Regions from separate parts of the Marinobacter sp. M5B genome, predicted to be linked through region 3. Evidence: predicted binding sites of a transcription regulator. Region 3 holds the regulator's gene; each other region holds the start of a gene.
What was found. The regulator sigma-54, encoded in region 3, starts transcription at its own class of promoters, with help from an activator protein. The targets are predictions, from matches to a motif close to ANTGGCATNNANNTTGCTNT.

Region 1 (7,560 bases), 940 kb from region 3:
AGGTTGATAAAAAACTGGGAGGTGGCGGAGTCCGGTGAGCTTGTGCGGGCCATGGCGATGGTACCGCGAAGGTTTTTGGCGGTTGGCCTGGCTTCGTTCCGGATGGGGCTACGGGTTTGCTTCTGCTTCAGATCCTGGTCAAAACCGCCACCCTGGATCATGAAACCTGGAATGACCCTATGGAACAGTGTTCCCTCGTAGAAACCGTTTTTGGCGTAGGTGATGAAATTCTCAACGGTCTCGGGAGCGATGTCCGGGCGCAGGGTCACCTCAATGGCACCTTCGCTGGTTTCAATAATCACCTGGGGCAGCTCATTCTGTTGCCCTTCTGCCGCCAGGCAGTTGCCGATACCCAGCATGAAGGTTACAGATAGAGCGATTTGCATCACATAACGAAACGGTTTTACGGAATTTGTCATTCTATAATGGCTCACGTAGTTAGTTCAGGGAATAGTAGGTAGCTTCGGGAATGTTTGCTGCGATACCGTTCCCATGAATCCAGTCTGTTGCAGGATGTTAGCAGATAATACTTGTCAAGTCGGGCATATTCCCTGCGGGGTTCATGACCATCAGCTAACCTTTTATCGCATCAGTGACATTAATGCACTCTGACCGGGCCAGGTTGTACGGCAATCACTGTGAAGCTATTGGAGGCATACCTTGAAAATCCGTCAGGGCTTCGAAGAAAAATCCCGTCTCGGTCGGTTGCTGATAAACCGGGGATACCTTTCCGAAATTCAGTTGGAAGAGGGCTTGCGCCTACAGCATGAGACCGGTCAACGGCTCGGCGAGGTGTTTATACAGTCCGGCTGGATTACCGAGCGTGAGCTGCATCGGGTGCTCAAGCACCAATCCCGTTACCGCAACGCGGCTGCACTGGTCACCATGGCGGTATTACCTTTTCAGCCGCTGGTCAGTTTTGCCGCTGGCAGCACCACGAATGATTCACGGGACGTTACCGACGCCGCGCAATTGTACGAGCGTGCCGGTTTGGCGCCACTGAATGACGACGAGCTGGCCGGTGTGTCGGGGCAGGGTGATCAATCCTTGTTGGATCGTATCGCCACGGTGTCCGCCATGGGCGGAAGTCATGACGGGACGGGAGAGACTGATCCGGATGTCATCGAAGGCCTGAAACTAACAGCGAACATTTTCGTGCCGGTGCTGAACTTCCTGGATTCTGATCTTACGATATCCGGTGTGCATTATCGGGATGATGTTCCCCGTTACACGGTTCGTGACGATGGCGGGCTCACCCTGGCGTTCCCGGAAAGGATCGAACAGATCCGCATGGACAATATACGGGTCAGCGGCAGTCAGGGACCTTCCATGGGGAACATTGCACTCGACAATATCCGCTTCCATCCCGATTCACAGATGACGATCTATACTCGCTGATGGGATGCGTTGGGCTCCGACGTTTGCGGAGCCCAGAAGCCGTCAGGCGCTCGCCAGAACGGTACGGTGTGATACGGCCTTTTGCTCGCCCTGAGCACCGTAGAGGGTCTGGTGCCCGGAAACACCGCGGAATATATCAGTCAGACGTGAAAGGCGCTTCTGAAGGTGACTGACAACCCGCCCATTATTGCTATTCAACTGGTGACAGGTCTTAAGGCGTTCGTCGGCCTCCCGCCATAAGTCGTAAACATCTGACAGGCCGGCGCTGAGAATAAACCGTGAGGGTGCTCCGTTTTCAGGTCGAAACCCCATCGACACCAGAAGGCGGATTTTGAGTTTGGCCCGTTCACGAATCTGACCCAACACAGTGTTTTTCTCGCCAGTCAGTGATTCGAGTTTACGGATATCAGATGTGGAAAGGCAGGCTTTTTCCTGCTGCAGGACGTCCGCCAGGGATTCGAGTTGACGGATATCCTGAGATAAAAGGTCTTTCAGTTCATCAATTGCGGCCATGATCTACTCACCCGAAAATGCTTTCATCCATCTCAAGCATTTTCTGGGCCAGTTTCTCTGCATCAACCTTGTAGGAGCCGCTTTCAAGGGCAGAGCGGATCTGCTCGATACGGTCATCGTCCATTTCCGGATAACTGCCGAGCTTTTGTTCGAGCTGTTTCAGGTTCTTCGCCTGGCTGCTCAAATTGACATTTTCACCACGGGCGCCTTGCGCCTGGGTCTTTGCCTGCTCAGCTGTAGAGGGCTGAGTGCTCTGGGTAGCGGAAGATTTATCGGCCGTGGTTTTCTGGGTGTTGACCTGGCCTGGGCCTATTCCATTAAAGTCAACTGACATAACGTTACCTGCTTAACTGGTCGGCCGCGTTGGGCGGCTCCAAAATTTCATACCTGTCTATCGGCATGGCCTGACGTTTCTTTAGCGATTTTTGCAAGAGTTAAATGACACTCTTGTCATCTTTCCAAAAAACCGGCAACAGATTGCCGTTTCCGGTGAATCAATGCCGGGAACGAGGTTACATGGGAATCTCGACATGCCCGGGAGCAGTCACACGGGCACGCACGGTGCGGGAGGACGAGAGGTTCTCAACCAGAACCTGTTCTCCAATCCCGGCACTAGCCAGGGCCTTACCCCTTGAGTTTACCGAAAAATTTCCGCTGCGGGCGCTGATGATAACATGGTCTCCGCGTTCGATCGCTGCCGGAGCCAGCACCAAATCCGGTGTAAATACGGTACCGGCGTTCACGCCGCGGCGCATTTCCATGCCCACTAACTGGTCGACATTGGTTATTGCGCCCCGTCGAATCGAATTCACCACCACGTTATCCGACTGTATTGCTGCTTTTGTCAGTCGTTCGCCGCGCCCCAGGGGGCGGGCGGCGACCATGGCTTCACCGGTTATCGTGACGGATACCGGAAGGAACATGCGCCAGGGGCGCTCGCCCTCGCAGGAAACCAGTAGCGAGGGTTGGGTGGTTCTCCAGGGGTCGCCGCTGAACGATACGCTGAGTGGGGTATCACAGGTTGCGAGCGAGAGGCGTGCGTCGAGTTGGCCAGTATCGTGGGAAACCGTAAAGCCTTCGTTTGCCTGAGCCTCTGAAAATGCCTCCAGAAATTGTTCCGCGCTGCTTTGAATTTGTTCGGCCGTGGTCGTGGAGGCCATTGCCGGGCCGGCTGTTACGGTGAATAACAATATGATGGCGAAATTGGTAATGCGCATACGCGGCAGTTTGTCCTATGCTGTCATTAACCGGGTAAAGCCCCGAGTTCAGGAATATCCTAATGATTTCCGGATTCGGCCGTTAAGCCTATCGAGTGAGTCAATAAACCGGCACATAGCCGGTTCCACGCGACTTTTTAGAATAACGCAGCAAGATGCGTGCCGGCAGCAAGACGTTTCGAGTGGGAGATATAAACGATGGCAGGGGTATTGGACAGTGTAAATCAGCGCACTCAGCTGGTGGGCCAGAATCGTCTGGAGCTTCTGTTGTTTCGCCTTCGTGGCCGGCAGATGTACGGCATCAACGTCTTCAAGGTCAAGGAAGTGTTGCAGTGCCCCAGGCTGTCATCGTTGCCGAACAGTCGCCCTATGGTTCGGGGCGTGGCCCATATTCGTGGCGAGACTATCCCAATCATTGACCTAGGTATGTCAATCCGGCTTCCCGGTATTCCCAAGGAAGAGATGGCCACCAGCTTCGTGATCATTACTGAGTACAACCGAAAAACCCAGGGTTTCCTGGTGGCCGGCGTCGACCGCATCGTGAATATGAACTGGGAAGATATCCTGCCGCCACCCAAGGGTGCGGGCAAAGACGTTTACTTGACGGCGGTAACCCACTTTGAAGACAAGCTGATTGAGATTATCGATGTTGAAAAGATACTCTCCGAGGTTTCTCCGTTTGAGGAGGATGTCACCGAAGACGTTCGCAACCGCAGTTCAGAGCGGGTGCCCGGCCATCTGCCAGTGCTTGTCGTGGATGACTCCGCAGTGGCCCGACGTCAGATCGAGCGTTGCCTCACGGCCATCGGTATGGAAGTGGTGACAAAAAATGATGGCAAGCAGGCCCTGGATTACCTAAAAGAAGTTACGGCAGATGGCTCTCGCGCCGTCGATCACCTGTGTTTGATCATATCCGATGTCGAAATGCCGGAAATGGACGGGTACACTCTGGTCACCAAGTGTAAAAATGAGCCTGCAATCAAGGATGTATTTATCATGCTGCACACGTCCCTGAGTGGCGTGTTCAACAAGGCGATGGTGCAGAAGGTAGGCGCTGACGATTTCATGGCTAAATTCAGCCCTGATGAGCTGGCCGAAAGGGTCATGGAAATTGTCGACCGCGAGCAGTGACGCTCCTCCGTTACTCCCGACTCACTCGATAATGAGATCCAATGAAAGCTGAAATAACGCCACAGGAATACGAGGCCTTTAAATCATTCCTGCAGGATGCGTGTGGCATTTTGCTCGGGGATAACAAGCAGTACCTGGTAAAAAGCCGTTTACGGCGGATCATGGAAGAGAACGAGCTGAGAACCCTGGGTGATCTGCTGGATCGCGTGAAGAGAACCGGTCGCAGCAGTTTGAAGGAAGTCGTGATCGACGCGATGACGACGAATGAAACCCTCTGGTTTCGGGACAATCACCCGTTCCGCATCCTGCAGGAAAAGCTGCTGCCGGAATTCGGCGACAGAAAATCAGCGCAGTCACTTCGTATCTGGTCTGCAGCCTGTTCGACAGGCCAGGAGCCCTATTCGGTAGCGATGATTATTGAAGAATTTCGTCGCCAGCGGCCGGGCAGGCTGCGGGATGTGAAGATCACCGCCACCGACATCTCCAAAAGCGTTCTAGAGGTTGCGCGCCGTGGCGAGTACGAAATGATCGCCATTGGCCGGGGTCTGTCACCCGAGCGGCAAAAGCAGTTTTTCACTCCCGCCATGAATGGCAGTTGGCAGATCCGACCGCAAATCAAGAGCATGGTGGAATTCAGGGAGCTGAACCTGCTTGAACGCTACATGCTCGGGAAGTTTGACATTGTTATGTGCCGGAACGTACTGATCTACTTTTCGGCAGAGCTTAAAAAGGACATCCTGACCCGTATCCATGCCACTCTCAATCCCGGTGGTTACCTGATACTGGGAGCATCGGAATCGCTGAACGGGTTGCCTCATCTCTACGAAATGGTGCAGTGCCACCCAGGGATCATCTACCGCAAGAAATAGGCCCACCCAATGCCGATCAATGTATGGATACTGGTCGCCGCCCAGGCGCTTGCCATGTGTACAGCGCCTTTCATCGTCTTTATCGGAAGCATTCACGGACGTCTTCTGGCGCCATCACCTGAGTGGGCAACCTTGCCCGTGGGCCTTGTGGTAGTTGGAACGGTCCTGGCTATAAAGCCTGCTACGTGGCTGATGGAACGCCTGGGGCGCAAGCCGGTTATGTTGCTTGGCACGCTGGCGGGTGTGGTGTCCGGGTTGTTCGGTGCGCTGGCAGCCTGGAGTGCGAGTTTCCCGTTCTTGTGCGCTGCGGCGGTTGTGGGCGGAACCGGGCTGGCGGTGGTTCACCAATACCGCTTTGCGGCCATGGAGTCGGTAGCGCCCGAGATGGCTGGCTCCGCAGCAGCCAGGGTGCTTCTAGGCGGCCTCGTAGCGGCGTGGCTGGGGCCGGAAATTGCGCTTTTGGGCGGTGGAGGCCGAGCCGAGCACCCTTTCATGGGCGGCTGGCTTGCATTGAGTGCCGTGCAGGTGGTTGCCATGGTCGTACTGGTTTTCGGGTACCGCGCCAGCGGGGAGCGAGTACGGGAAGCCTTGGGGGAGGGCGGTCGTCCAATGGCCAACATCCTGAGGCAACCGGTCATTTGGGCGGCGATCAGTTCCGCGGCCATCGGTTATGCCCTCATGAGCTTTATCATGACGGCAACACCACTGAGTATGACGGAAGTGGCCGACCACCCGCTTGAAGATGCCAAGTGGGTCATTCAGATTCACATCATGGCCATGTATCTGCCGTCGCTGATCAGTGGCTGGTTCATTCGTGTGGTGGGTATTCCGAGGATGATGGGGCTGGGATTGCTGGCCTATCTGGGGTGTGTGGCCCTGGCGTTCAGCGGTATCAGCTTTCACCACTACCTGTTTGCACTCATCCTGTTGGGAGTAGGCTGGAACTTCCTGTTTGTCGGCGGCACCACGCTATTACCGCAGGGATATCGCGATGAGGAGCGGTTCCGTGTTCAGGGGCTCAACGACCTGATGGTATTCGGCTCGCAGGCGACAGCTGCACTGAGTGCTGGTGCGGTATTGGCGGCGTTTGACTGGAATGGATTGTTGCTGATTGCCATACCGTTCCTGGTGTTACACGGTGTCTTGATGGCCGTTTGGCTGATGAGCCGGCCCCAGAATAGGGGCCGGCATCCCGCTTGAATGTTTATACCAGGTTGTAGACGAAGACGATGGCTACAGCAACGGGTGTGAAGTAACGCAGTACGCGATACCAGAGCGAGAATGTGCCCGCTGACATGCCCAGTTCGCTTTCCAGCGCCTGTCGAGACATTGTCCAGCCGACAAACACGGCGACCAGCAGTCCGCCCAGGGGCAACAGGATATTAGCGGTCAGGAAGTCCAGAAGGTCGAAGATGGTTTTGCCTTCGAACATCGCAAACATGCCCAGCGGTGTCACGTCCGACCACAGGTTTAGCGAAAGCACGGAGGCCACACCCAATAACCAGCACACGATGCCTGCCCCGACGGTACTCACCGTGCGGTTCATACCTTTCTGTTCCTCAAGCCATTCAACAATCGGCTCCAGCAGGGAAATGCCGGACGTCCAGGCGGCAAAAATCAACAACACGAAGAACAGCGTACCGAAGAGGCTGCCCATGGGCATTTGTCCGAACGCCAGTGGCAGGGTTTGGAAAATCAGGCCGGGGCCGGCGCCTGGTTCAAGGCCGTTGGCGAATACGATCGGGAAGATAGCCAGCCCGGCCAGCAAGGCCACGGCGGTATCCATGATCGAGACGGTCACGGAGGTTTTGGCGATGGAGATGTTTTTGGGCAGATAGGAGCCGTAGGCCATCATGACACCCATGCCGAGGCTGAGCGTGAAGAACGCGTGGCCCAGGGCAACCAAAACGCCCGAAGTGGTGAGCTTCGAGAAGTCAGGCTGGAACAGGAAGGCGACGGCCTGACCAAAGTGGCCAGTGGTCATCGCATAGCCCACGACAATTAGCAGGAGCACGAACAGGGCTGGCATCAGAATACTGACAGCGCGTTCAAGCCCGGAACGTACGCCTCGTGCAACCACAACCATGACCAACGCCATGAACAGGGTGTGCCACAGAAGCAGCTTCATCGGGTCGCCCAACAGGCCGGAGAAGATGGCACCTATGGACTCTGCCGACTGGCCAGCCAACTGGCCCGTGGCGGCGGTGCCCACATAGGAAATCGCCCATCCGCCGATCACAGAATAGAACGATAGAATCAGGAACCCCGCCAGAACCCCGACGGCAGCCACCCAGCGCCAGGCTGGTTTCAGGCCTTCCTGGCTGGTTATGGCCCGCATGCTGTTGACGGGGCTGAGACCGCCACGGCGACCGACTAGTACTTCAGCCATCATGATCGGAAGACCCACCGCCGCAATGCACAGCAGATAAACC
Region 2 (7,560 bases), 1.0 Mb from region 3:
ACGACGATAACAATAATCGCTATGCTTTGATCTGGGTGGCAGAACAATGCAATCTACGCAGATCCAGGCACTTAAATCGTCCTGTCTTGGAATGGAGTCTGTACATGCAGCCAAAAGACGTCGTGGAGCAGTTCATCGCCGATACCCGTGCTCATCGCTTTGATGAGGCAAAAGCGTGGCTGGTTGCCGACGGGTTTGAATATGTGGGGCCGAACATGCACTTCCTCAGTCCGGATGACATGTTGTCCTACCAGTTCGGTATGGCCGCCATCCAGAAAGACCTCGTCCTCCGGCAGCTCAGTGCCGACGGGGAGCACGTATTCGCGATTCTGGATTACCAGACCCACTTTGAACCGATTGGGGATGTGCGGCTGGCCGTCTGGTTCCGCGTGCGCAACGATAAGATTCAGACGGTTGAAGCCTTCTACAATGCGGCGGTGGTTGAGAACATGCTGGGAGGCAACCTGCCTTCCGCCAACTGAAAATGGTAGCTGCGCCAAAGCTACCTTCTAGGGACGGTAAAAATCATGCACAGAGTTTTGATGGCGTGTTTCATTTTTTCGGTAGCTGGATGCAGCAACAAGGCCGTTTACGACAACATCCAGCACAACAACCGACAGGAATGTAATACGGTTCCGCCGGCTCAGTACGAAGAGTGTATGGCGCGCTCCAACAAATCGTACGATGAGTACGAGAGGGAACGGGAAGCCGTCGTCGAGGGAGATTAGGGACATGAAAGAAACCGGAAAGATCAACTATGTTGAACTCCCTTCACGGGATCTTGACGTCACGAAACGGTTCTTTGCCAGCGCGTTTGGCTGGTCGTTTGTAGACTACGGGCCGGAATACGTTGCTATTGAGAATGCCGGGCTGGACGGTGGCTTCTTCAAATCGGATAAGGTCGCCACCACCAGCAACGGAAGTGCCCTGGTAGTCCTCTACAGTACCAACCTGGAAGCCACCCTTGAAAAAGTGACGTCCTCGGGCGGTGCCATCGTGCAGGACATTTTTTCATTTCCGGGTGGTCGCCGTTTTCATTTCTCGGACCCCAATGGCAATGAATATGCCGTTTGGTCTGAGCCAGTGGTGTAAACAATCTTTAGGAGCCCCAAATGCCAAGGAAGACATTGCGCAATATCAGCTTGCTAGCACTTTTCACCCTCCCTGACCTGACGTTAGCCGGCCAGCCCACGGCTTCGGACTACCTCGGCAGCAAGCCTTTGCTTCTCGAAATCCGCTACTGTGAGTGTCGTGCCACCACCCCTAACGGCGCCCCAGGCGATGTGCTGCCGGAGTTTCTGGATGAGTCAAGGGTTCTAAGGGTGGGAGCAGTCACAACCGAACACAGTAACTTTGTTGCTTCGCGGGCACTCTCCATGGGATATGAGATCAGCCCGGTGGAAAAGCCTTCTGGTTCATTCCAGCTCACCTATGCCAGTGAATACACAACCCGTGATGGCAACCTCGCGGGCCAGGGGACGCTGGTACTGGAAGCAGGCCAATGGTTAAGTCTTTTCGAATCCCATCACCAAACTAAAGCCGGGGCGAAGCATGCCGGTGTTGCGATTCGGCTGGTGGATCAAAGCTCCTCCCAATAGCCCAATAGAGAGAAAAGCAGTCGATGATACGCATTCCTTTTCCCCAGGCACCGGACTACCCGGCAGTTGAACCTGGTTTCAATGGGCCAAAGGTGGCGGCGATTCACGGCCTTATGGGCCATGACCTTATGCGGAAACACCTGCTTCGCATGATGAGGGAGTCCGGTTACCACGACACAACGATGTACAGCCATTTGCATCCCACGAAAGCCATCGCGGACGATTTAAGCGAAGCAGCTGGCGCCAACCGCAGGATAGCCATCGTCGGCTATAGTCAGGGCGGTTTCGAGGTGATCAAGGTGGCACGTGAACTCGCCTGGCGTAACATCACAGTCGACCTGGTTGTGACCATTGCGGCAGGCGGCCTGGGCCGAACGTTGCCGGCCCAATGGGGATTCAACCCCCGCAAGGCGCCGGCCAACGTCTCCAGGTGCCTTAATTTTTTCTCAGAGGGCGACCGGCTTGGGTCCGATCAAAAGCCTGAGCGCAACCTGATGAAAGCCAGCCAATCAGGCCAGTACGTTGAGAATATTGTTTTCCCGAAGGACGAACACATATCCCACGTTCGATTGGTCATTTGCTACCCGGAATCGCGAGTGCATCCTACCGTCAGGGCCCGGTTGCTGGATCCGCTGCAAAATGAACTGGCGTCGTTAACCCGCCAGCATCATGTTTCCGGCAATGCTGAACGCGCCTCGAAGTAATCCGCCGATTTTACCTCTTCGTTCATGCTGGCGAGCCCCAGCTTTCGAAGCTCTGAGGTTTCCATCGCTTTTTTCATCAGCATCCGGCTATTACGCCCGGAGTTGGGGAACACGCTCTGCCCGGCTCGAAGTTCAAGTGTAACGCCACTTTCTGTTTCCGTCGGAAGATTCCGAAGGCGCTGATACAGGTCTTTGTGTTTGTCGTCTGCGGGGTTTGTCACGAGCAACACGAACGCACTGGTTGAATGGCGTGCCAGGTAGGTTCCTTCATCGAAGGCTGTCCTCACGGTTCTGGCCAGGGCGGCTATTGCGTCTTCAGCTTGGTTGTCGGGAATCTCCCGATGGTTGGCAACCTCCAGGTAGAGCACAGCGAACTCGTGTTTGTCGGTTTCACTCCTTGCCAGTTCCTTGACCAGATGATTCGCCAGGCTGGCCCGGTTGGGCAGTCCTGTGGTCGAATCGTACAGTGCTTTGCGCTCGACACGCCGGGATTCCTCCAGCGCCTGGATTTCAGCGTTCCGGCGCTGCTTGACGTCATTGGCGGAGGCAAAAAGAGCGACCAGGATCAATACGCCACTGAACAGGGCCAGCGGGGCACCCAGCCAATCACCCGATAGCAGATTGTCTGCAGCGGGCATGGCGTTTTCAGGATAGATCATGGCAGCCATGCCCGTGTAGTGCATTCCACAGATAGCCACGCCCATGGCCAGGGCGGCGCCGAGCTGGAGGGCGGTTCCTTTGAGGCCTTGTACTGACTGCAAGCGGCGGCAAATGAACATGGCCACACCCGAGGCCCCGACCGCAATGACAACGGAAGCACTGAACAGAACCGGGTCGTAGCGCATCCCCGGCTCCATCTCCATGGCCGCCATGCCGACGTAATGCATGGACGTAATACCGCCGCCCATGAACAGGCTGCCGATAACGATCTGCAGCGGGCCCGCGCGGTCCTTGCCGATGATATGCAGGGCCAGTCCCGAAGCACCCACAGCGGCAACCCAGGAAATCAGGGTAATGGTGAGGTCGTAGCTCATTTCCATCGGCATCACATAGGCCTGCATGCCTACGAAATGCATGACCCAGACCCCGGTTCCCATCGTCAGAGCCCCGAGCGCCAGCCATAGCCTGGCTTTTGCCTGTTCGAGCGTAGCAAGCTGTGCGCCGAAGTAGAGCGCGCTGTACGATGCCAGTACCGCAACCACAAAGGAGGCGGCCACCAGGGTGTAATCGTAATATCCCGTCATTCTGAAACCCGTTTTTCTGGATGAACACTGTTCACGACCGGTTTCGCCAATGGCCAAACTGCCGTGAAATGAGAAATTCATCAGAGATACGGGGCTCTTGCGCTACCGTTTCATCGACAATGTGAATTTTCGTGAAATGTCTAACGGGGACAGCAAATTACCACTGCTCCCGGTCCTCCGCACTTTCCTCAGCTTCTACCTCGGCCTTGCGTTCCTGAATCTTTTTCATCTTTTCGTCAGAGATCTTCATACTGTTGGCGCTGTCCCGCAGCACGAAGAGGCTGCCGACCACCAGGGCCAGCGCGACTATGACAAAAACCCATCCGATAAGTGGCATGGCTTGGCTCCTTCATTGAACCCATTTACCTTATAGTGGACCACACGCCTTCAACCCGACAACCGGATTCCGGAAATTACGATGTCCTTCTCCAGAATTTACAATCAGGCAGCCGCTCGCAAAGGCGGCGAAGTCGAGCTACGCGCCATATTGCCCCGGGTTGCGGCGCCCGGTGAGCTTGAAGCCATGGCTGACGACCGCTACCTGTCCGAGGTTACACGCTGCGTCTTCAAGGCCGGTTTCGTGTGGCGAGTGATCGAGAACAAATGGCCGGGATTTGAAGATGCCTTCAAGGGGTTCGTGCCGCTGTACTGGCAGCAGGTTCCGCCAGAAGTGCTGGAGGATCTGGCACAGGATGAACGCATTGTGCGCAACATGCAGAAAATCCGAACGGTGCCGGACAACGCCCGGATGATTGTGGATGGCGCCCGTGAGCACGGTGGCTTTGGAGCCTTCCTGAGCCAATGGCCTTCGCACGATCAGGTCGGCTTGTTGATGTGGTTCAAACGCCACGGCGCCCGCCTTGGCGGCAACACCGCCCAATATTTCCTGCGCCGTGTAGGTTGGGATGGCTTTATCCTGTCGTCGGATGTGGCCGCCGGGTTGCATCGGGAGGAACGGCTGGATGCCAGCCACGGCAGCAAAAAGGCCTTGATGCAGGCACAGCAGGCCTTCAACGACTGGCATAAGGAAACTGGCCTGCCCTACAGCCATCTGTCGCGAATTCTGTCTTACTCAGTGGGAGATTAGATGCGTTCCGCCCTGTTAATGCTCGCCCTTTGGTTGATGACCTCCACGCTTTCTCTGGTCCACGCCAACCCGTTGCTTGAGGCGGTGAAAACCGTGGAACAGCGCCTGGACGCACGCGTGGGCATCGCCCTCTATGATTCCGGGACTGGAGAATCCTGGGACTATCACGGCGATGACCGTTTCCCCATCACAAGCACCTTCAAAACCCTGGCCTGTGCGGCGTTGCTGGCAAAGGTGGATAACGGCACTGTTGATCTGGATCGGCGAGTGATCTTCAGCAAGGACGATCTGGTGACCTATTCACCGGTCACTGAGACACGTGCAGAGGAAGAGGCAGGTATGAGTTTGCGGGAGCTGTGTGAAGCGACCATGGCCACCAGCGACAACACCGCCGCCAATCTGGTACTGGGGGCCATTGATGGCCCCGACGGCGTTACCGCGTATGCACGCGATCTGGGCGATACCGTTACGCGGCTGGACCGGACGGAAACCTCACTCAATGAGGCCACGCCGGGCGACCTGCGAGATACCACAAGTCCCAAGGCGATGGTCGCGAACCTCCGCAAATTGGTACTTGGTGAGGCGCTATCCAAAGGTTCCCGGGATACTCTGGTTACCTGGCTCAAAGGCAACCGTGTCAGTGACAACTTGCTCCGGGCAGCGATACCACCGGACTGGACAATCGGAGACCGCTCTGGAGCCGGCGGCCACGGCTCCCGTTCAATCACTGCCGTGCTGTGGCCACCCCATCGCCCGCCTCTGGTGATCGCGATCTATATAACGCAAACCGATGCGTCTTTTGATGAACGTAATGGCGCTATCAGAGACCTCGGGGGCGCTATTGTGAAGCACTTCTGATCGCCAGCAACAGCTGCCGGCCTGTCAGAATTCTTTACACACTGCCTTCAAGGTTGCGCTCAAAAATCATCGTGGCATCTGAATTCAAGGAGAATTTTTGACAGTGGCCCGCATGTTGCTTTTATCAGTGCAGATCAACACTGATGACCATTAAGGAAAGGCCACATGAGCATTATCAACCGTATCGCCACACTGGGCATCCTTGCCGCAGGCCTCGCATTCGCCGCTCCGGCAACCGCTAACCTGATCGAGAATGGCAGCTTCGAAAACCCCAACGTGACTACGGGCACCTGGCAGTTTTTTACATCTGACCAGGTCGCTGGCTGGACCGGCAGCAACATTGAAATCTGGGAGAGTGGCTTCAACAGCGTGAACGCTTATGACGGCAGCCAGTTTGCCGAGCTGAATGCCCACCCGGACATGGATGGCCCATTTGGCATCTACCAGACCATTGATACCACCATTGGCCAGCGTTATGACCTGAGCTTTGCTTACCGCGCTCGCCAGAACAACTCTGAAAGCTTCATGTTGTCCCTGATTTCCAATGGAAACAGTGCCGATTCGCTGCTGAATGATCATGTAACGAGTGGTTGGAGCATCTTCTCAGGAAGCTTCATTGCCAGCGCTCTGGAAACCACCATCAAGTTCACTTCCGTGAGCCCGGATGGCACCGTCGGCAACTTCCTCGACGACGTAAGAGTAACCGCACAGGTCCCTGAACCGGGCACGCTGGCGCTGATGGGGCTAGGTCTGCTCGGCCTGGGCTTTCGCCGTCGCCGCTAGTCGCTGGCTAAAAAAACGCTCGACCTCTAAAAGGGCCCCGTAATGATGATTGCGGGGCCCTTTTTGCCATCATCGCCCGCCAATGGCAGGATAAGCGCTTTCCGTTGTCATGCTGAAGGGCGCTATGAATCCCACCATTGAGCTTCTTAAATCACACCGTTCAATCCGCAAGTTCCAGAACCGCAGGATTCCCCGCGAGCTGTTCGAGGAACTGATCCGGGCTGGCCAGAGCGCCGCTACGTCCAGTCATGTGCAGGCTTACTCCATTATCCATGTGGTCGATCCGAACAACCGAGAGGCCCTTGCGGAGTTGAGTGGCGGCCAACGCTATGTGGCGGAAAGTTCAGATTTTCTGGTGTTCTGCGCAGACATGAAACGGGCCACGGATGCCGCGGAACGCGCAGGTGCCGAGGTAGTCCGCGGGATGACCGAGCAGTTGCTGGTGGCCAGCATCGATACTGCCCTGGTGGCCCAGAACGTTGCCACCGCAGCAGAATCGGCGGGGCTGGGCCTGTGTTATATCGGGGGCATACGTAACAACCCAGCGGAGGTGAGCGAGCTACTACGTCTGCCGGAGCATGTATATCCGGTGTTCGGTATGTGCCTGGGGTATCCGGACCAGGCACCCGAGGTGAAACCGAGACTGCCACTGGCGTCCATCCTCAAAGAGGATTATTACCAAAGCGAACGCGATCCGGAACTGGTGGCGGAATTCGACACCACCATGAACACCTATTACCAGGCCCGCACCGGGGGCACCAAGGACACCAACTGGTCGCAACAGCTGAAACCACTGTTTACATCCAAGTTGCGCCCCCACATGCGGGATTTCCTGCGCGGCAAGGGCTTCGAGATGAAGTAATCAGGATCGCCGGGAGACTTACCCCGGCGCACCTACCAGCGAGCGGTAGACATCCACCATCGCCAGGGTGACCGCTGTGCGGCTACGCACGGCCGCATCCCGGGTGGCGGTGAACTCCTGTTCCGCCGTCAGCACCTCGAAATAGCCGATAAACCCTTCTTCATAGCGAGCCCGGGCCAGTTCCACGGCGTGCTCGGCATTATTCATCGCCTGTTCCAGCCGCTCTTCCCGCTGTTGCGCTCGCTGATAACGCACCAGCCGCGTTTCTGCCTCTTCCAGGGCCTCCAGCACCGTTTGCTGGTAGCTGGCCAATGCCGCACGGCTATCGGCTCCTGCCGCCTCGATACGGGATTTGACCCGGTCGTGGTCCAGGAAAGTCCAGTCAATGCCCAGGGCAACGCGTCGGGTTTCCGCCGGACCGGTG
Region 3 (7,560 bases):
ACCATCTTACGGCTCAACGGCTCCTTTTCCAGGAAATCGATAACCGGCTGGTCGGTGCCCACAAACTGCCGAAGGCTGGTGTCCCAATAGGGATTGGGCAGGCAGCGCACATCGAACACATAGTCCGAATCCAACGGCACGCCGTGCTTGAATCCGAATGACTGGAATAGCAGTGCCAGTTCCTGGTGGCGCCTGCCCGCGACTCGTTGCTTTACCATATCCCGGAGCTCGTACATGGACAGCCCCGTGGTGTCGATGTAGAGGTCTGCCAGCTTGGAAAGCGGCTCCAGAAGCTTCTTTTCGTTACCGATGGCCTCCCTCAGGGAGGTCTTGTCATCACTCAGTGGATGCTTTCGGCGCGTGGCATGGAAGCGCTGCAGAAGAGACTGTTCATCGGCGTCGAGATAGATGATCTCGATGGTTACGCCAGTATCCTGAAGGCTGCGGTAGATATCCTCGAAGTTGCTCAATTCTCCGGAAAGGTTACGGGCATCGATGCTGACCGCCATCTTTCCCAGCCGGCTGGGAGAGTTCTGGTTGGTGGCTTCCTGTGTGAGGGGGAACAGGAGGCCAATGGGCAGGTTGTCAATGCAGTAAAAGCCCAGGTCTTCCAGAACATGTAACGCGGTACTTTTCCCGGAACCTGATCGGCCGCTGACGATGATCAGTTTCATAGCCCGTTCACCTTGGATGTGGAGTTGTTCAGCTTGTTTCGGCTGTCATCCGGCGATAGAGAGAGCCTGCATCAGTGCACTGACGCAGCTGGTCGCAGAATGCACGTTCGTTGAACTTCTCAGCAAGTTGGCTCAAAAGCTCAAGATGCTCGCTGGTGGCTTCCTTGGGGACAATCAAGGTGAAGACGAGGTCCACCGGCTGGTTGTCAATAGCATCGAACGCAACGCCTTCTTCCAGGGTCAGCAAAACGCCAACCACGTGATCCAGCCCTTCCAGTCTGCAGTGGGGGATCGCGATGCCCTGTCCGATACCCGTGCTCCCCAGTCGCTCCCGTGCGACCAGATTAGTGAATATCTGGGTGTCGCTGAGCAAAGCGTCGTGTTGCTGGATCTGCTCGGCAATGGTTTCCATAACCCGCTTTTTGCTGGAGGCAGGCACCCGGCAAAGGGTTAGCTCCGGCGCGAGAATGTTCTCGATAGTCAGGGATGTGTCGGTCATGAATCGACTGCATTTCCGTAAAAAAAGGCTGCGGCACGTGTTGCATGGTTAGCCAGTGCCGCAGCTCGATTAACTGTCATGCCGGGGGCGTCGTCCTAGCGGGCGCCGTTCCCGTGCATCCGGTCTACGTTCTTTTCCTTGTGCTTCAGGATCTGCCTGTCCAGCTTGTCTACCAGTGCATCAATGGCAGCGTACATATCGCTGTTTTCGGCCTTTGCGTGAATCTCACCACCTATCACGTGAAGCGTAGCTTCCGCCATCTGGCGCACTTTTTCCACCTCAAGGGTAACCTGGCAATTGCTGATATGGTCGAAGTGCCGCTCAAGCTTTTCAAATTTGCCTGATACGTAATCTTTCAGTGCGGGAGTCAGTTCTACGTGATGGCCTGAAATATTGAGTTGCATAGGCTTCTCCTGTTTTCAGCTTGCCGGCACCCGTTAGGATACCGGCTGTGTGCCACAGCGTTATGCTGCAGGCGGTATACTTTCAGGAAAGGGCTCTCCCCGTGAGGCCGGGAACAGACGCTTCCTACACCAATCGCTTTCGCTCGTTGGACGGAGGAATGTGCATTGCCTCGCGATACTTGGCCACGGTTCGTCTAGCCACCTTGATACCCTGGTCTCCTAGCATGGCTGCAATTTTGCTATCGCTCAATGGCTTTTTCGGAGTTTCCGTTGCAATCAGCTTCTTGATCATCGCGCGGATTGCCGTGGATGAGCACTCTCCACCCTCGTCGGTACTGACATGGCTCGAGAAAAAATACTTAAGTTCAAATATGCCCCGCGGCGTGTGCATGTATTTCTGGGTGGTGACCCTTGAAATGGTCGACTCGTGCATTTCCACCGCCTGGGCAATATCCGAGAGAATCAATGGTTTCATGGCTTCCTCGCCATGATCCAGGAATCCCTGCTGGTGCTCGACAATGCGCGTGGCCACCTTAAGCAGGGTTTCGTTGCGGCTCTGCAGGCTCTTGATGAACCACTTTGCCTCCTGCAACTGGTCCCGCAGGTAGGTGTTGTCAGCACTGCTGTCCGCACGCTTTATAAGAGAAGCATAGCTTGCATTCACACGAATGCGCGGTGCAATTTCAGGATTCAGTTCCACGCGCCAGCGTTCATTGTGCTTGCGCACGATCACATCCGGGATGACGTAGTCTGGCTCGGCCTGATCCAGGGTGTCGCCGGGACGGGGGTTTAACCCGGTAATAAGTGCCAGAACGTCCCGTAGCTGCTCTTCTTTCAGGCGGCTGCGGCGTAACAGCTGGGCGTAATCACGGTTACCCAGCAGGTTTATGTAGTGGGTAATCACCAGTCGCGCCTGAGCCAGCCAGGGTGTTTCCGGGGGCAGCTGATTCAGCTGGATCAGCAGGCATTCCTGCAGATTACGGGCGAACACGCCGGGTGGATCGAAGTGCTGCAGGCGATGAAGAACGGCTTCCACTTCGTCCAGTTCCAGCGGGTCTTCGTCGGATTCGTCCACCATGCCTGAATGAATTTCTTCAAGCGGAGAGGTCAGGTAGCCATGGTTATCAACCGCATCCATCAGGGCATGGGCGATGGCCTGATCCCGCTCGCTCATGGGCGTCAGGTTCAGTTGCCATTCCAGGTGGTCCTGGAGCGTTTCGGTGGGGGAGTTACGGGTTTCGAAGTCGTGGTCGTTTTCGTCGTCGTTACGGGCTGCTGACGCGGGGGCTGACTGGTAAATGTCATCCCAGGCGGTGTCGACGGGAAGATCGTCGGGAATGGTGTCGGGACTGTCCGTTTCTGATGACCAGTCAGGTCCGTTTTCGGATTCGTCCCACTCAGTAGCGGTGTCTGAAGCGGTGTTGGATTCCTCGGTTGACGCCGTTTCAGACGACTCGTTGTCACTGTCCGTTGATTCCGGATTCTGGTTGTCGTCGTCTTCGGAGGTTTCCAGCATTGGGTTGGATTCCAATGCCTGCTGGATTTCCTGCTGGAGGTCCAGGGTGGAGAGCTGCAGAAGCCTGATAGCCTGTTGCAGCTGGGGCGTCATGGTCAGGCTTTGGCCCAGCTTTAACTGTAGTGAGGCTTTCATAACCATGGTTCAGAATCCGTCACTCGGTCTCTCTCTTCCGTCACTCAGGCTCTCTCTTTACGTCATCAGGGCGCTTTCTGGAGCCGGGGTTGCACAAAAACTCTTTGTATGCTGGCTACTTGCCGCACCAAGCAAGTTCTTTGCCGAGTGTACTACAGGCGAAACTCGTTGCCCAGATACACTTCCTTGACCTGCTGGTTGGCCAGTATATCGTCCGAATTACCAGAGGCAATGATGTGGCCGCCGCTGACAATGTAGGCATTCTCGCAGATGTCGAGGGTTTCCCGCACGTTGTGGTCGGTGATCAGTACGCCGATGCCCTTGTCCCGCAAGTGTCGGATGATTTGCTTGATGTCGCTCACGGAGATCGGGTCGACTCCGGCGAAGGGTTCGTCCAGCAGGATGAACGCCGGCTCCATCGCCAGCGCCCGGGCAATTTCCACCCGTCGTCGCTCGCCGCCTGACAGGGCCATGCCGACGCTATCGCGGATGTGGGTAATGTGAAACTCTTCAAGCAGTTCCTCTAACTTGGCCTCCCGGTCAGCGCGTTTGAGTTCGCGGCGGGTTTCCAGGATCGCCAGTATGTTGTCGCGTACGGTAAGCTTGCGGAACACGGATGCTTCCTGGGGCAGGTACCCGATTCCCTTGCGGGCACGACCATGCATGGGCAGCGGCGTTATGTCCTGATTGTCGATGGTGATTCGACCGTTGTCGGCGGGAACCAGGCCAACAATCATGTAGAAACACGTCGTTTTGCCCGCGCCATTGGGGCCGAGTAAGCCGACGATCTCGCCACTGCGAATTTCCAGGGAAACGTCGATGACGACCTTCTTCTGTTTGTAGCTTTTTGCGAGGTTACTGGCCCTGAGAACTGCCATCGATATCCTGTCCGTTAGGGTTGTTATCTGGATTGCTACCGGCGTTGCCGCGCGGCTGGATGACCATTTCGACGCGACCGCTGCCATCGCCCTGGTCAGCAGAGCCTTCTGCGGTCACCACGCGTTCGGCGCTGTCATAATGAATGACGTCGCCCCGGAACAGGTTGCCGCCCTGTTCGATCACAGCTTCGCGCTGAAAGGTAACCCGGTTGTCGGAGGCGGACCAGGTGATCGTTAGCGCACGGGCGTCGGTTTCGCCCTGGCCTTCCATGGCAGGCTGGCGGTAGCGTGCCGGGGTACCGGTGGCTTCAATGCGGCTGACGCCATTCTCATCCCGGTGGAGTACAACTTTGTCCGCCATAAGGTTGGCATCGCCCTGGCTCATTTCAACCGAGCCGGTATAGGTTGCAATGCCCTGGCCTTCGTCGAGCCGCGCGTTGTCGGCATTGACCCTGATGGGTTGGTCAGACTCAAGATCAAAGGCCGCGGCGAACGGCATGCCCACGGTCATTGTCAGCGCCAGGACAATCGCTGAGACTGCCGGGCGCGATGCCACCGGTTGGTGCCTATTGCGGTGAGGGTTGGGCATGAATTTACTTGCCGGTCTCATAGCGTCCTTCCACGTCAGAGTCGAGTTCGAGGATTCGGTCATCAATCCATGCCTTCATGCCGGTTGCGCGGGTCAGGCTGAACGAGTCGGTCAGTTCCACCGGGGCGTCTGTGTAAACAGTACGCTCTGTGTTATCCAGTGTCAGCGTTGACGTGGTTAATGTCAGGGGGCGCCCACCTTGGGCTTGCTGGGACACCCGAACATCCCCCGTCAAGTGGACCAGGTCGTCAGCTTCCATGAATTGGCCTTTGTTGGCCTGGACTTGCCAGGGTGCGTTGCCGGGGTCGCCGTAGAGCGTCGCATTCGGCGATTCCATAATGGTTTCGTTGCGGGCCTCGAATTGCTCGATACGTGGGCTTTCGAAGTGTGCGGTAAGCCGCCCGGTCTCGTCGAAAGACAGATAGCGACCATTGACCACGAAACCGTCTGGTTCCGATTCGCCTCTCAGCGCGGCGGCATCCACCGGCTCTGATGACTCGTCACTTTGCCAGAGCAGGAAAAACAGTGCCACTATCGTGACAGCCAGCCCTAGGGTTCGTACCCAGGGCCGGGTAAAGAGGGCTTCAGCGGCCATTCAGTCCTGCTCCAGGTAGGGTTGCAGGCTTGCGTTGAGCTGCCCGCAGGCGCAGAGCAGCAGTTCGCAGGCTTCACGGACCGCGCCGCTACCCCCTGCGGCCGACGTGCAAAAATCCGCGTGCTGGCGCACCAGCCAGTAGCCGTTGGGTACTGTTATGCCCAGTCCGGCGTAACGGATTGCGGGCAGGTCCGGCAGGTCATCACCCATGTAGGCAATCTGGTGTGGCGCGATCTCCAGCCTTGCCGCCAGTTCCCGCAGGGCGATTTTCTTGTCCTCTCGGCCTTGCATCAGGTGTGGGATGCCGAGGTCATTCATGCGTTTCTCTGTCAGCGGCGAGCGCCGTCCGGTAATGACGGCAACGTTGATGCCAGCAGCCATAACCTGTTTGATGCCCAGGCCGTCGAGAATGTTGAACCCTTTCATTTCATCGCCTGAAGCGCTGAACAGCAGCGTGCCGTCGGTCATGATGCCGTCCACATCCAGGGCCAGCAGGCGAATGGCAGCGGCTTTTTCAATCAGCTCCGCTGGCCATTGAGGGCGCAGAGTGTCGGCCATCAGATCACTCCCGCCCGCAACAGGTCGTGCATGTTGATAGCGCCGGTCAGTTTGCCGTCACGATTGATGACGGGCAGGGCGTTGATCTTCAGCTCTTCCATCATGTTCAGTGCCTCGGCGGCCAGTTGGTCATCGTGGATCACACGACCGTTGCGGGTCATGGCCTCGGCAATCGGCGTGTTGTGAATGTCCACGGAGCGGTCCAGGGTGCGGCGCAGGTCGCCGTCTGTAAATACACCGACCAGGTCGCCCTCGGCATTAATGACCGTCGTCATACCCAGCCCCTTGCGGGAAATCTCCAGCAATGCGCCGCTGAGGGTGGTGTCTTCCTGCACTCGGGGGATCTGGTCCCCAGTGTGCATAATATCGCTGACACGCAGCAGCAACCTGCGGCCCAGACTGCCACCGGGGTGTGAGAGCGCAAAGTCTTCGGTGCTGAACCCCCGGGCTTCAAGCAGTGCCACGGCCAGGGCATCGCCCATCACCAAAGTGGCCGTGGTGCTGGAGGTGGGGGCCAGGCCAAGAGGACAGGCCTCCTGGGCGACACTGATATCCAGGTTGGCAACGGCCTCCCGAGCCAGGGTGGAGTTCTCGTTGCCTGTCATGCTGATCAGCGGGGCTCCCATGCGCTTTATTAACGGCAAAATGGTCAGCACTTCGCTGGTGTTGCCGCTGTTGGAAATGCCCAGGACCACGTCCTGACTGGTGATCATGCCCAGGTCACCGTGGCTGGCCTCGCCCGGGTGTACGAAGAACGAGGGCGTTCCGGTGCTGGCGAGGGTGGCAGCGATCTTGTTGCCGATATGGCCGGATTTGCCCATGCCGGTCACGACAACACGCCCCTTGCACGCCATGATTACTTCGCAGGCGCGGACGAAACGGTCATCAATCCGGTCGGTCAGAGCGTGAATGGCCTCACGCTCGATCTCGATGGCTCGGAGGGCGGATTCTTTGAAGGTCTGGCTGGTTTCGGTGTTCATCTGGCTTCCGGGTTCGAAATGTTGATGCTTTCGTCGTGACAAAAGTATATCACTTCAAGGGCTTTGGCTGCCCTTCATGACAAGACGTTCAGCAAAACTGATCATTGACATCAGTTCATTTTGTGAAGGATGGATTGAGGTTCACGGCAGGTTGACATAATGTAGCGCACTCATTAAAGGCTGGGAATGCGGGTTCACCGACACTCAGGCGGTTTTGGAAGCAGGTATGGACACATCCCCCTACATTGAATTGAGAGACGTGGTTTTCAGTCGCGGGAATCGTCGTATCTTTGATGGCGTCAGCCTGGACATTCCCCGCGGCAAGATTACCGCCATCATGGGGCCGAGTGGCACTGGCAAGACTACCTTGTTGCGGCTGATCGGCGGCCAGCTGAAACCAGATTCGGGCAGCATATTCGTAGCGGGGGAGAACGTTCCTCAGCTCAAGCGCAAGGCGCTTTACCGTCTGCGGGAAAAGATGGGGATGCTGTTCCAGAGTGGAGCGCTGTTCACGGATCTCAGTGTCTTTGAAAACGTGGCGTTCCCGCTCAGGGTTCATACCACCTTGCCGGAGGACATGATCCGCGACATCGTTCTAATGAAGCTCGAAGCTGTGGGGCTTCGCGGAGCCCGGGATCTGATGCCGGCAGAGCTGTCAGGTGGTATGACCCGGCGCGTGGCCCTGGCCCGCAGCATCGCGCTGGACCCTGAGCTGATCATGTACGACGAGCC
Region 4 (7,560 bases), 1.0 Mb from region 3:
TGGGATAAGCGCAATACGCCGGCCATGATGCTGTCGGGGGGCATGAAGCGGCGGCTGATGATTGCCCGGGCGCTGGTGCATGAACCCAAGCTGCTGATCCTGGATGAGCCCACGGCCGGGGTGGATATCGAGTTGCGCCGCTCCATGTGGACGTTCCTGGAAGAGATGAACCGACAGGGCACCACCATCATCCTGACCACCCACTACCTGGAGGAAGCGGAAGCCCTGTGCCGCAATATTGCCATCATCGACCACGGCAAGATCCTGCGTCACACCAGCAAGCGAGCGTTGTTGCAGCAGTTGAGCTCTGAAACCTTCGTGCTGGACACCGCCGAGCCGTTGACGGAAGCACCGGTGCTCGACGGTTTCTTCAGTCACATGGATGACGAGGGCGCCCTGGTGGTGGATGTGGAAAAGGGCCAGAGTCTGAACGGCATGTTCATACAGCTGGAAGAGCAGGGCGTTCGCGTGGTCAGCATGCGCACCAAAGCCAACCGACTCGAAGAGCTGTTTATCCGCATGGTTGAGGACAACAACCCCCGTAACGCCACCCAGGGAGAAACCGCATGAGAACGGATGCGATGCTGACCGCGTATAAAACCATCGTCACCCGTGAAATCCGTCGCTTCATGCGGATATGGCCACAAACCCTGTTGCCACCGGCGGTCACCATGACGCTGTACTTTATTATTTTCGGCAACCTCATTGGCTCGCGCATCGGGGTGATGGGCGGCTTCGATTATATGGCGTTCATTGTTCCAGGGCTGATCATGATGTCGGTGATCACCAGTTCCTACGCCAACGTGGTGTCGTCGTTTTTCTCCATGAAGTTCCAGCGCAGCATTGAGGAGTTGCTGGTGTCACCTGTGCCCAACTGGGTGATCCTCGCCGGCTATGTAACAGGTGGTATGTCCCGGGGATTGGGCATTGGGTTGATCGTAACGCTGCTGTCACTGGGCTTTACGCAGTTGTCGATCCATCATCTGCCGATGGTGATCCTGACGGTGTTCCTGACATCGGCGCTGTTTTCGTTGGGTGGTTTCATCAACGCCATGCTGGCGACCAAGTTTGATGATATTTCCATTGTGCCGACCTTTGTTCTGACACCGCTGACTTACCTGGGCGGGGTGTTCTACTCGATCGACATGCTGCCGGGGTTCTGGCAAGGGGTGTCGATGATCAACCCGATACTCTACATGGTGAATGCCTTCCGCTACGGTATTCTGGGCGTGTCGGATGTTAATCCATACGTTGCCCTTGGTATGATTCTGCTGTTTATTGCCATTCTGTCTGCCATTTCCCTGCGCATGTTGGCGCGCGGTAAGGGCATACGTCACTGATGAACGTTTCCCAGGATTGATCATGGCCCTTAATGACGCCCCGCTGGGCAAATCCAGCGACTACCCGGATGCCTACGATCCGCAATTGTTGTTTCCCGTGGCACGGGAGGAAAACCGTCGCCGCATCGGCCTGGAGGATGGCCGCTGGCCCTGGTTCGGGGAAGACTTGTGGCAGGCCTGGGAAATTTCCTGGTTGCGCACCGGGGGCGTGCCCGCAGTCGCCTGGGCGGAAATTCGGGTGCCTTCGGCGTCGCCGTCGATTATTGAGTCCAAGTCTCTCAAGCTGTACCTGAATTCCCTGAACCAGACAGTGTTTTCCTCCGCCGATCAGGTTCGGGATGTGATTGCCCGTGACCTGTCGAGCGCAAGCGGTGCGGCGGTCAATGTAGACCTGCACAGTGTTGATCAGGGAGCGAGAGCGGTCGGTCGGCCGGAAGGCTTCGTGCTGATCGACGACGAGGATGTGGAATCCGTGGGCTACGACTACAACCCGGACAGCCTACAGGCGACGGGTGATGTGGTGTCGGAGAAACTGTGCTCGCACCTGCTGAAAAGCAGTTGCCCGGTCACCGGCCAACCGGACTGGGCAACGGTGCTGATCGATTACACCGGCTCGGCGATGGACCGGGCAGGGCTGCTGCAATACATCGTGAGTTTTCGCCAGAAGCAGGACTTTCATGAGCACTGTGTGGAAACGATGTTTACCGACCTGATGGCCCGTTGTCAGCCGCAGAAGCTGTCGGTGTGCGCCCGTTATACACGGAGGGGTGGTCTGGATATCAACCCCTGGCGCAGTACCGACCCGGAAGAGGCGGTAGGGCCACGGTTGATCAGGCAGTAGGTGTAAAGGCGGGAACGGTCAGGAATCCTCTTCCTGGCGCAGTCGCTCAGCGGCATCCTCGAGCGCAGACAGGATGGACTCCCGTTCCCGTTCGGTGATTTTTTCCGAATCCAGGTACATGGCAAAGCCGCTGCGTTCGTGCTCAAGGAAACTGCGGTTGGGGCCCATGTCGCGGCGGAAATCCACCACTTCGTAGATGGAGACCGGACGGCCGAAGCCCTTCACGGTGATCTCGCCCTTGTCGCGGCACATGATGCGGTCCTTGATCAGCGAGAAGGTTTCGTAGGAGATCAAGATTTCACCGGGTTCAGCCAGGGATTCCAGGCGGCTGGCCAGGTTCACTTCCTTGCCGATGATGGTGTAGTCCATGCGGTTCTCGGCGCCGAAGTTGCCAACGGTGGTGTAGCCTGTGCTGATGCCCATGCGGATTTCCAGCGGTGTCTTGATACCCTGGCTGCGCCATTTCTGCCGCATGATTTTCATGTGTTTACGCATTTCCACCGCCATGGACACGCAGGCGAAGGCGTCTTCTTTCTGGCCCCGGCTGGTGGGGTCACCGAAGAAAATCATGATGGAATCGCCAACGAACTTATCGATGGTGCCACCGTATTTGAGGGCCACTTCCGACATTTCGTTGAAGTAGTGGTTCAGCAGTTCCGTCAGTGCTTCCGGCTCCATCTCTTCGGACAGTTCTGTAAAACCCTTGATGTCGGAGAAGAAGACGGCCAGTTTCTTGCGTTGTGTTTCCAGCCGCACGTCCCTTTCACCGGTAAAGATGGACTGCCACACCTGCGGTGACAGGTACTTGGAGAGTTTGTGGGACAGGGCAATGGATTGTTCCCGCTGATTCTGGATCTGGGTTTTTGCCATCATCAGCGCGCGGGCCTGCTGGTGGGAATAGAACGCAGTCACACAGATATAAAGGCCGGTGGCGCTGATCGCGATAATGCTGGTGATCATCGGCGACTGCAGTGACTCGGCGGGGCCCACGATGGCAACGCCGATGGCGCCGCAGGCGGCCATGATCATGGTACCTAGCAGCCACTGGCGGATGCCGCCCACAATCAGGCAACTGAACATCAGCATCAGTGCCACGGCGACCGAGGGTATCGCAATCAATCCAATGCAGCCGACGAATCCACCCCCGATGGCGCAATCCGTTAACAGCATTTTCTGGCGAATACGGGATGAGTTACGGAGAAACGTTCGTCGGGTAAGTTGATGGGCAATGTGTGGCCAGGTCAGGGCGCCTGAAAGCAGCCACAGCATCCACAGGCCGAAGACGTCTTGCAGTACGCCTGACACAATAATGCCGGCAGTCGCCGTATACGCCAGTATCCTGCCGTTGTAATCCGGCATGGGCGGGATGGCAATTGGATGGTTCTGCGCGTCAAGCACGGCGGCCTTGCTGGCACTGGTACTGGCGTTACGCAGGTCAATCGGTGCGCTCATCATTCAGAAACGGATCCGCCCGACGAGCATATCTCTGAACATCACCCAATCGCCCATCAGGCTGTACAGTGGGTGTTTGAAGGTGGCAGGTCGGTTTTTCTCGAAGCCATAGTGGCCAACCCAGGCAAACCCGTAGCCGATGACGGGCAGGAGCAAAAGATAGAGGAACTTGGCCGTTACAATGGCGTAGAGTGTAACGAGGATAACCAGTAGGCTGCCGACGAAGTGAAGCCTGCGGCAGTTTACATCGCTATGTTCTTCAAGGTAGTACGGATAGAAGTCCGCGAAATTGCGGAATGTTTGCTGTTGGCTCATAGGGCGTCTACCGGCTCGCTTATCGTTTTTAAGGTAGATAGTACTGTCTGATAGTGGAAAGTACTTAGACTAAAGACTAACAGTAAACCATCTGTCCCACAATTCATACGGTCGTTTGGCCCGAATTGACGTATTGAAATCAACCACAGCGAGGCGATATGACAGCAGTAATGGAAGCCCTGTTAAAACGATCTTCAGAGCCACGCCTGGAGGCGCCAGCACCGGACCCGGCAACGCTTGAAAATGCTTTTGCCTGCGCCGCGAGGGCGCCGGACCATGCGTTGCTGAGGCCCTGGCGGTACCTGATTATTGAGGGAGATGAGGCATTGAACGCCCTGGGTGAATTGTTTGCCGCCACCTGTGGCGACGGCGCCTCGGAAAAGGAGCGGGAAAAACGCTGCAAGAAGGCACTGCGGGCGCCTATGGTGATCGTTGGCATTGCGTCTTACCAGTCCCATCCCAAGGTACCGGAGATCGAGCAGTCCATGTCGGCCGCGGTGGGGATGGGGTATTTGTTGTTGGCTCTGGAGTCCGCCGGGTTTGGAGGCATGTGGCGTACCGGTGCCATGGCGCACGATCCAGCTATCAAGCGAGGCTTGGGGCTGCAGGACAATGAGATCATAACCGGATTTCTGTATACCGGCAGTGTCAGTGCGAACAAGCCCAGCATACCCAGGCCTGAACCCAAAGAGTTTGTCAGGCGCTGGCCCCACTAGTTGCCGCCCCGTTGCCCCCGCCCCCGGCGCGGGGGAAATCCCTTGCCGCTTTCCGCCCTCAATTTACGATTCGAATAAGCCGATACCTGCCTCAGCCCGCACACCGCAACACCTCCTGAAAACTGGCATTGCGATTGCTTTTACCTCTGCAAGAACGCACAAACGGCAAAACGACCAACGCCGTGTGCAGGAATCGGAGGCACTATGGCAATTTCCCTGGACAAAGCATTAGGCATTCATCAGCACGCCCTGGAAGGCAGGGTAAAGCGTGCGGAGGTGTTGGCCAACAACCTCGCCAACGCAGATACCCCGGGCTATAAGGCGCGGGATGTGGACTTTCAGGCGATGATGCAGAAGGCCCAGGACAGCATGAGTGGTTTCGGCATGACCCGTACCCACGAGTCCCACATGGACACCTCGCCCATGGGCGCCGACAGCGAATTGCTCTATCGGGTACCGCACCAGCCGTCCGTGGACGGCAACACGGTGGATGCCCAGCAGGAGCAAACCCGTTTCATGCGTAATGCCATGGATTACCAGGCCAGTTTCCAGTTCCTGGACGGAAAGGTTTCAGGCATCAAAAAGGCACTCTCTGGCCAGTAAAACTGGGCGCAGCCATTAATTGAGGAGCACCATCATGTCTCTGGGTAATATTTTCGACATCGCCGGTTCCGGTATGACAGCCCAGTCGCTGCGGCTGAACACCACTGCGTCCAACATCGCCAATGCCGAGACGGCCAGTTCCAGTACGGATCAGACCTATCGCGCCCGCAAGCCTGTTTTCGCGGCGATACAGCAGTCCATGCTGAATCCGTCTCAGCAGAGCATGGCGTTTGGCAGCGACAACGGCCCGGGGGCAGGCGTTCGGGTTGAAGGCATCGTCGAGAGTGACGCCGAGTTGCAGATGCGCTACGAGCCTGATCATCCCGCTGCGAACGAGGATGGGTACGTGTTCTACCCCAACGTCAACGTGGTTGAAGAAATGGCGGACATGATGTCGTCGTCGCGCAGCTTCCAGATGAATGTGGACATTATGAACAGCGCCAAATCCATGATGCAGCGTATCCTGACCCTGGGTCAGCAGTAACCGAGCGAGGATTGAATCATGAGCGTAGTGAATAACACGACAGACGCTTCGGATGTGCTGAGCCAGTATCGAGTCCAGCAGGACCAGGCCAAGAGCGGAAGTGAGCTGGGCAAGAACGAGTTCATGGAATTGATGATCGCTCAGCTCAAAAACCAGAACCCTCTCGAACCTCAGGACAATGGCGAATTCATCTCCCAGCTGGCGCAGTTCAGCTCCCTGGAGGAAATGCAGAGCCTGTCCGGCAGTGTCGACGATATGGCCAGCCAGTTCCGCTCCACCCAGGCACTGCAGGCCTCTGCAATGGTCGGGCGTACGGTCTTGGCACCGTCATCCATTGGCGTGCTTGGCGCGGACGGTGAGATATCCGGCAACGTTTCCGTTCCGGCAACCACATCCGGGCTGAGAATCACCATTGAGAATGAGTCCGGTGAGCAGGTTCGGCAGATTGATATGGGTGAGCAGCAGCCTGGCCAGACAGCGTTCAGCTGGGACGGCAAGGATGGCAACGGCAACAGTTTGCCACCCGGACGCTACAAGGTGGTGGCAGAGGCTTCATACCCGGGCGGCCTTGAACAATTGGGCACCATGGTCAGCGCCAATGTCGACAGTGTGTCGTTGGGGCAGGGTGGCAGCATTACCCTGAACCTGGCGGGGATGGGCTCGATCGCTCTGCAAGATGTTCAGCAAATTAATTGAAACCGGTGAAACAGTAAGAGGTGAAGTATGGCTTTCAATACAGGTCTTAGCGGCTTAAGGGCGTCATCGGTTGATCTGGATGTCACCGGTAACAACATTGCCAATGCGAGCACAGTAGGCTTCAAGAGCAGCCAGGCGCAGTTTGGCGACTTGTATGCCAGTGGATTCCTGAGTGCCGGCACCAATCCGATCGGGGACGGTGTACGGGTACAGGATGTGAAACAGAATTTTGGGCAGGGCAATATCAGTTTCACCGATAACGGCCTTGACCTTGCCATCAACGGTGACGGCTTCTTTGTGCTGAACAACGGCGGTGAAGTGCGGTATTCCCGTGCCGGCCAGTTCGGTATCGACAAGGACGGCTTTGTCACCAACAACCAGAACATGCGGGTTCAGGGTTTCGTCGCCGATGATGACGGTAATCTCTCCGGTATTCGTGGTGACCTGCAGATTGAAACCGATAACCTGGCACCCCGCCGTACGACCAACCTGCGCTCGGACCTGAACCTGGATTCCCGGGAAACCGTGTTGGAACGCCGAGTTGCCGATATGGGTGATTACACGGCTCCCGCCGGGTCCACCGGTTTTCCGTCTGAAACCTTTGAAATCACCTACGCAGATGGCAGCGTGGTGAGCGTACCCATCAACGCAGCGGGATCGACTGATTTCTCAGCGGCTGACGTCGTGGATGTGCTCAATGGGCAGGACGGTCTTTCTGCCTCCGCAACCACTACCTATGAGGGGATGTCCGAAGCGGATTTGAACGCCGCCATTGCGGCTGGCAACTTCAGCTTTGACCTTGCGGTAGGCGGGGTTACTGTGCCCGTGGATACGACGGGTGTGACCGATGCCGCTTCGCTGGTCAGTGCGATCAACAACGCCCAGGCGCCGACAATCTCGGCGTCACTCACAGGCGGTAACCTGAGGCTGATCGACAACCGCGGCAACAACGTCACCGCCGGTTTTACCAGCGACGGCCCGAACCAGGCGCCGGAGACAACCGTTGGCACGGTGAGGCCACAGGCCGATCGTGAGATTACCGATATTGCGTCAACCAGCGGTGCCACGAACCTCACGGATTCATGGAACGCGCGCAACATTGAGATCACCAAC

Region 1: the regulator sigma-54 is predicted to act here: its motif matches at 3,276-3,295, upstream of flgA (flagellar basal body P-ring formation chaperone FlgA).
Region 2: the regulator sigma-54 is predicted to act here: its motif matches at 5,594-5,613, upstream of AAGD24_RS18960 (PEP-CTERM sorting domain-containing protein).
Region 4: the regulator sigma-54 is predicted to act here: its motif matches at 4,786-4,805, upstream of flgB (flagellar basal body rod protein FlgB).

Annotation. Positions count from the first base shown of each region.
Region 1 covers NZ_CP156894.1:2,190,534-2,198,093, forward strand. Annotated here, with positions in the region: gene AAGD24_RS09895 (peptidylprolyl isomerase) at 1-419, opposite strand, end outside; gene AAGD24_RS09900 (pilus assembly protein PilB) at 661-1,398, shown strand; gene AAGD24_RS09905 (flagella synthesis protein FlgN) at 1,441-1,911, opposite strand; gene flgM (flagellar biosynthesis anti-sigma factor FlgM) at 1,919-2,245, opposite strand; gene flgA (flagellar basal body P-ring formation chaperone FlgA) at 2,424-3,128, opposite strand; gene AAGD24_RS09920 (chemotaxis protein CheV) at 3,327-4,259, shown strand; gene AAGD24_RS09925 (CheR family methyltransferase) at 4,301-5,128, shown strand; gene AAGD24_RS09930 (MFS transporter) at 5,138-6,328, shown strand; gene AAGD24_RS09935 (sodium-dependent transporter) at 6,333-7,560, opposite strand, start outside.
Region 2 covers NZ_CP156894.1:4,163,910-4,171,469, forward strand. Annotated here, with positions in the region: gene AAGD24_RS18915 (nuclear transport factor 2 family protein) at 105-482, shown strand; gene AAGD24_RS18920 (hypothetical protein) at 528-728, shown strand; gene AAGD24_RS18925 (VOC family protein) at 733-1,092, shown strand; gene AAGD24_RS18930 (hypothetical protein) at 1,113-1,598, shown strand; gene AAGD24_RS18935 (hypothetical protein) at 1,622-2,302, shown strand; gene AAGD24_RS18940 (MHYT domain-containing protein) at 2,266-3,546, opposite strand; gene AAGD24_RS18945 (DUF2897 family protein) at 3,704-3,883, opposite strand; gene AAGD24_RS18950 (DNA-3-methyladenine glycosylase I) at 3,965-4,633, shown strand; gene bla (class A beta-lactamase) at 4,634-5,491, shown strand; gene AAGD24_RS18960 (PEP-CTERM sorting domain-containing protein) at 5,657-6,274, shown strand; gene nfsA (oxygen-insensitive NADPH nitroreductase) at 6,399-7,136, shown strand; gene AAGD24_RS18970 (efflux transporter outer membrane subunit) at 7,155-7,560, opposite strand, start outside.
Region 3 covers NZ_CP156894.1:3,128,306-3,135,865, reverse strand. Annotated here, with positions in the region: gene rapZ (RNase adapter RapZ) at 1-674, opposite strand, end outside; gene ptsN (PTS IIA-like nitrogen regulatory protein PtsN) at 703-1,173, opposite strand; gene hpf (ribosome hibernation promoting factor) at 1,269-1,577, opposite strand; gene AAGD24_RS14205 (RNA polymerase factor sigma-54) at 1,702-3,228, opposite strand; gene lptB (LPS export ABC transporter ATP-binding protein) at 3,381-4,106, opposite strand; gene lptA (lipopolysaccharide transport periplasmic protein LptA) at 4,084-4,617, opposite strand; gene lptC (LPS export ABC transporter periplasmic protein LptC) at 4,700-5,290, opposite strand; gene AAGD24_RS14185 (HAD family hydrolase) at 5,291-5,848, opposite strand; gene AAGD24_RS14180 (KpsF/GutQ family sugar-phosphate isomerase) at 5,848-6,828, opposite strand; gene AAGD24_RS14175 (ATP-binding cassette domain-containing protein) at 7,055-7,560, shown strand, end outside.
Region 4 covers NZ_CP156894.1:2,104,680-2,112,239, forward strand. Annotated here, with positions in the region: gene AAGD24_RS09520 (ABC transporter ATP-binding protein) at 1-570, shown strand, start outside; gene AAGD24_RS09525 (ABC transporter permease) at 567-1,340, shown strand; gene queF (NADPH-dependent 7-cyano-7-deazaguanine reductase QueF) at 1,363-2,181, shown strand; gene AAGD24_RS09535 (adenylate/guanylate cyclase domain-containing protein) at 2,200-3,636, opposite strand; gene AAGD24_RS09540 (DUF962 domain-containing protein) at 3,637-3,948, opposite strand; gene AAGD24_RS09545 (nitroreductase) at 4,107-4,664, shown strand; gene flgB (flagellar basal body rod protein FlgB) at 4,869-5,267, shown strand; gene flgC (flagellar basal body rod protein FlgC) at 5,302-5,751, shown strand; gene AAGD24_RS09560 (flagellar hook assembly protein FlgD) at 5,770-6,447, shown strand; gene AAGD24_RS09565 (flagellar hook protein FlgE) at 6,475-7,560, shown strand, end outside.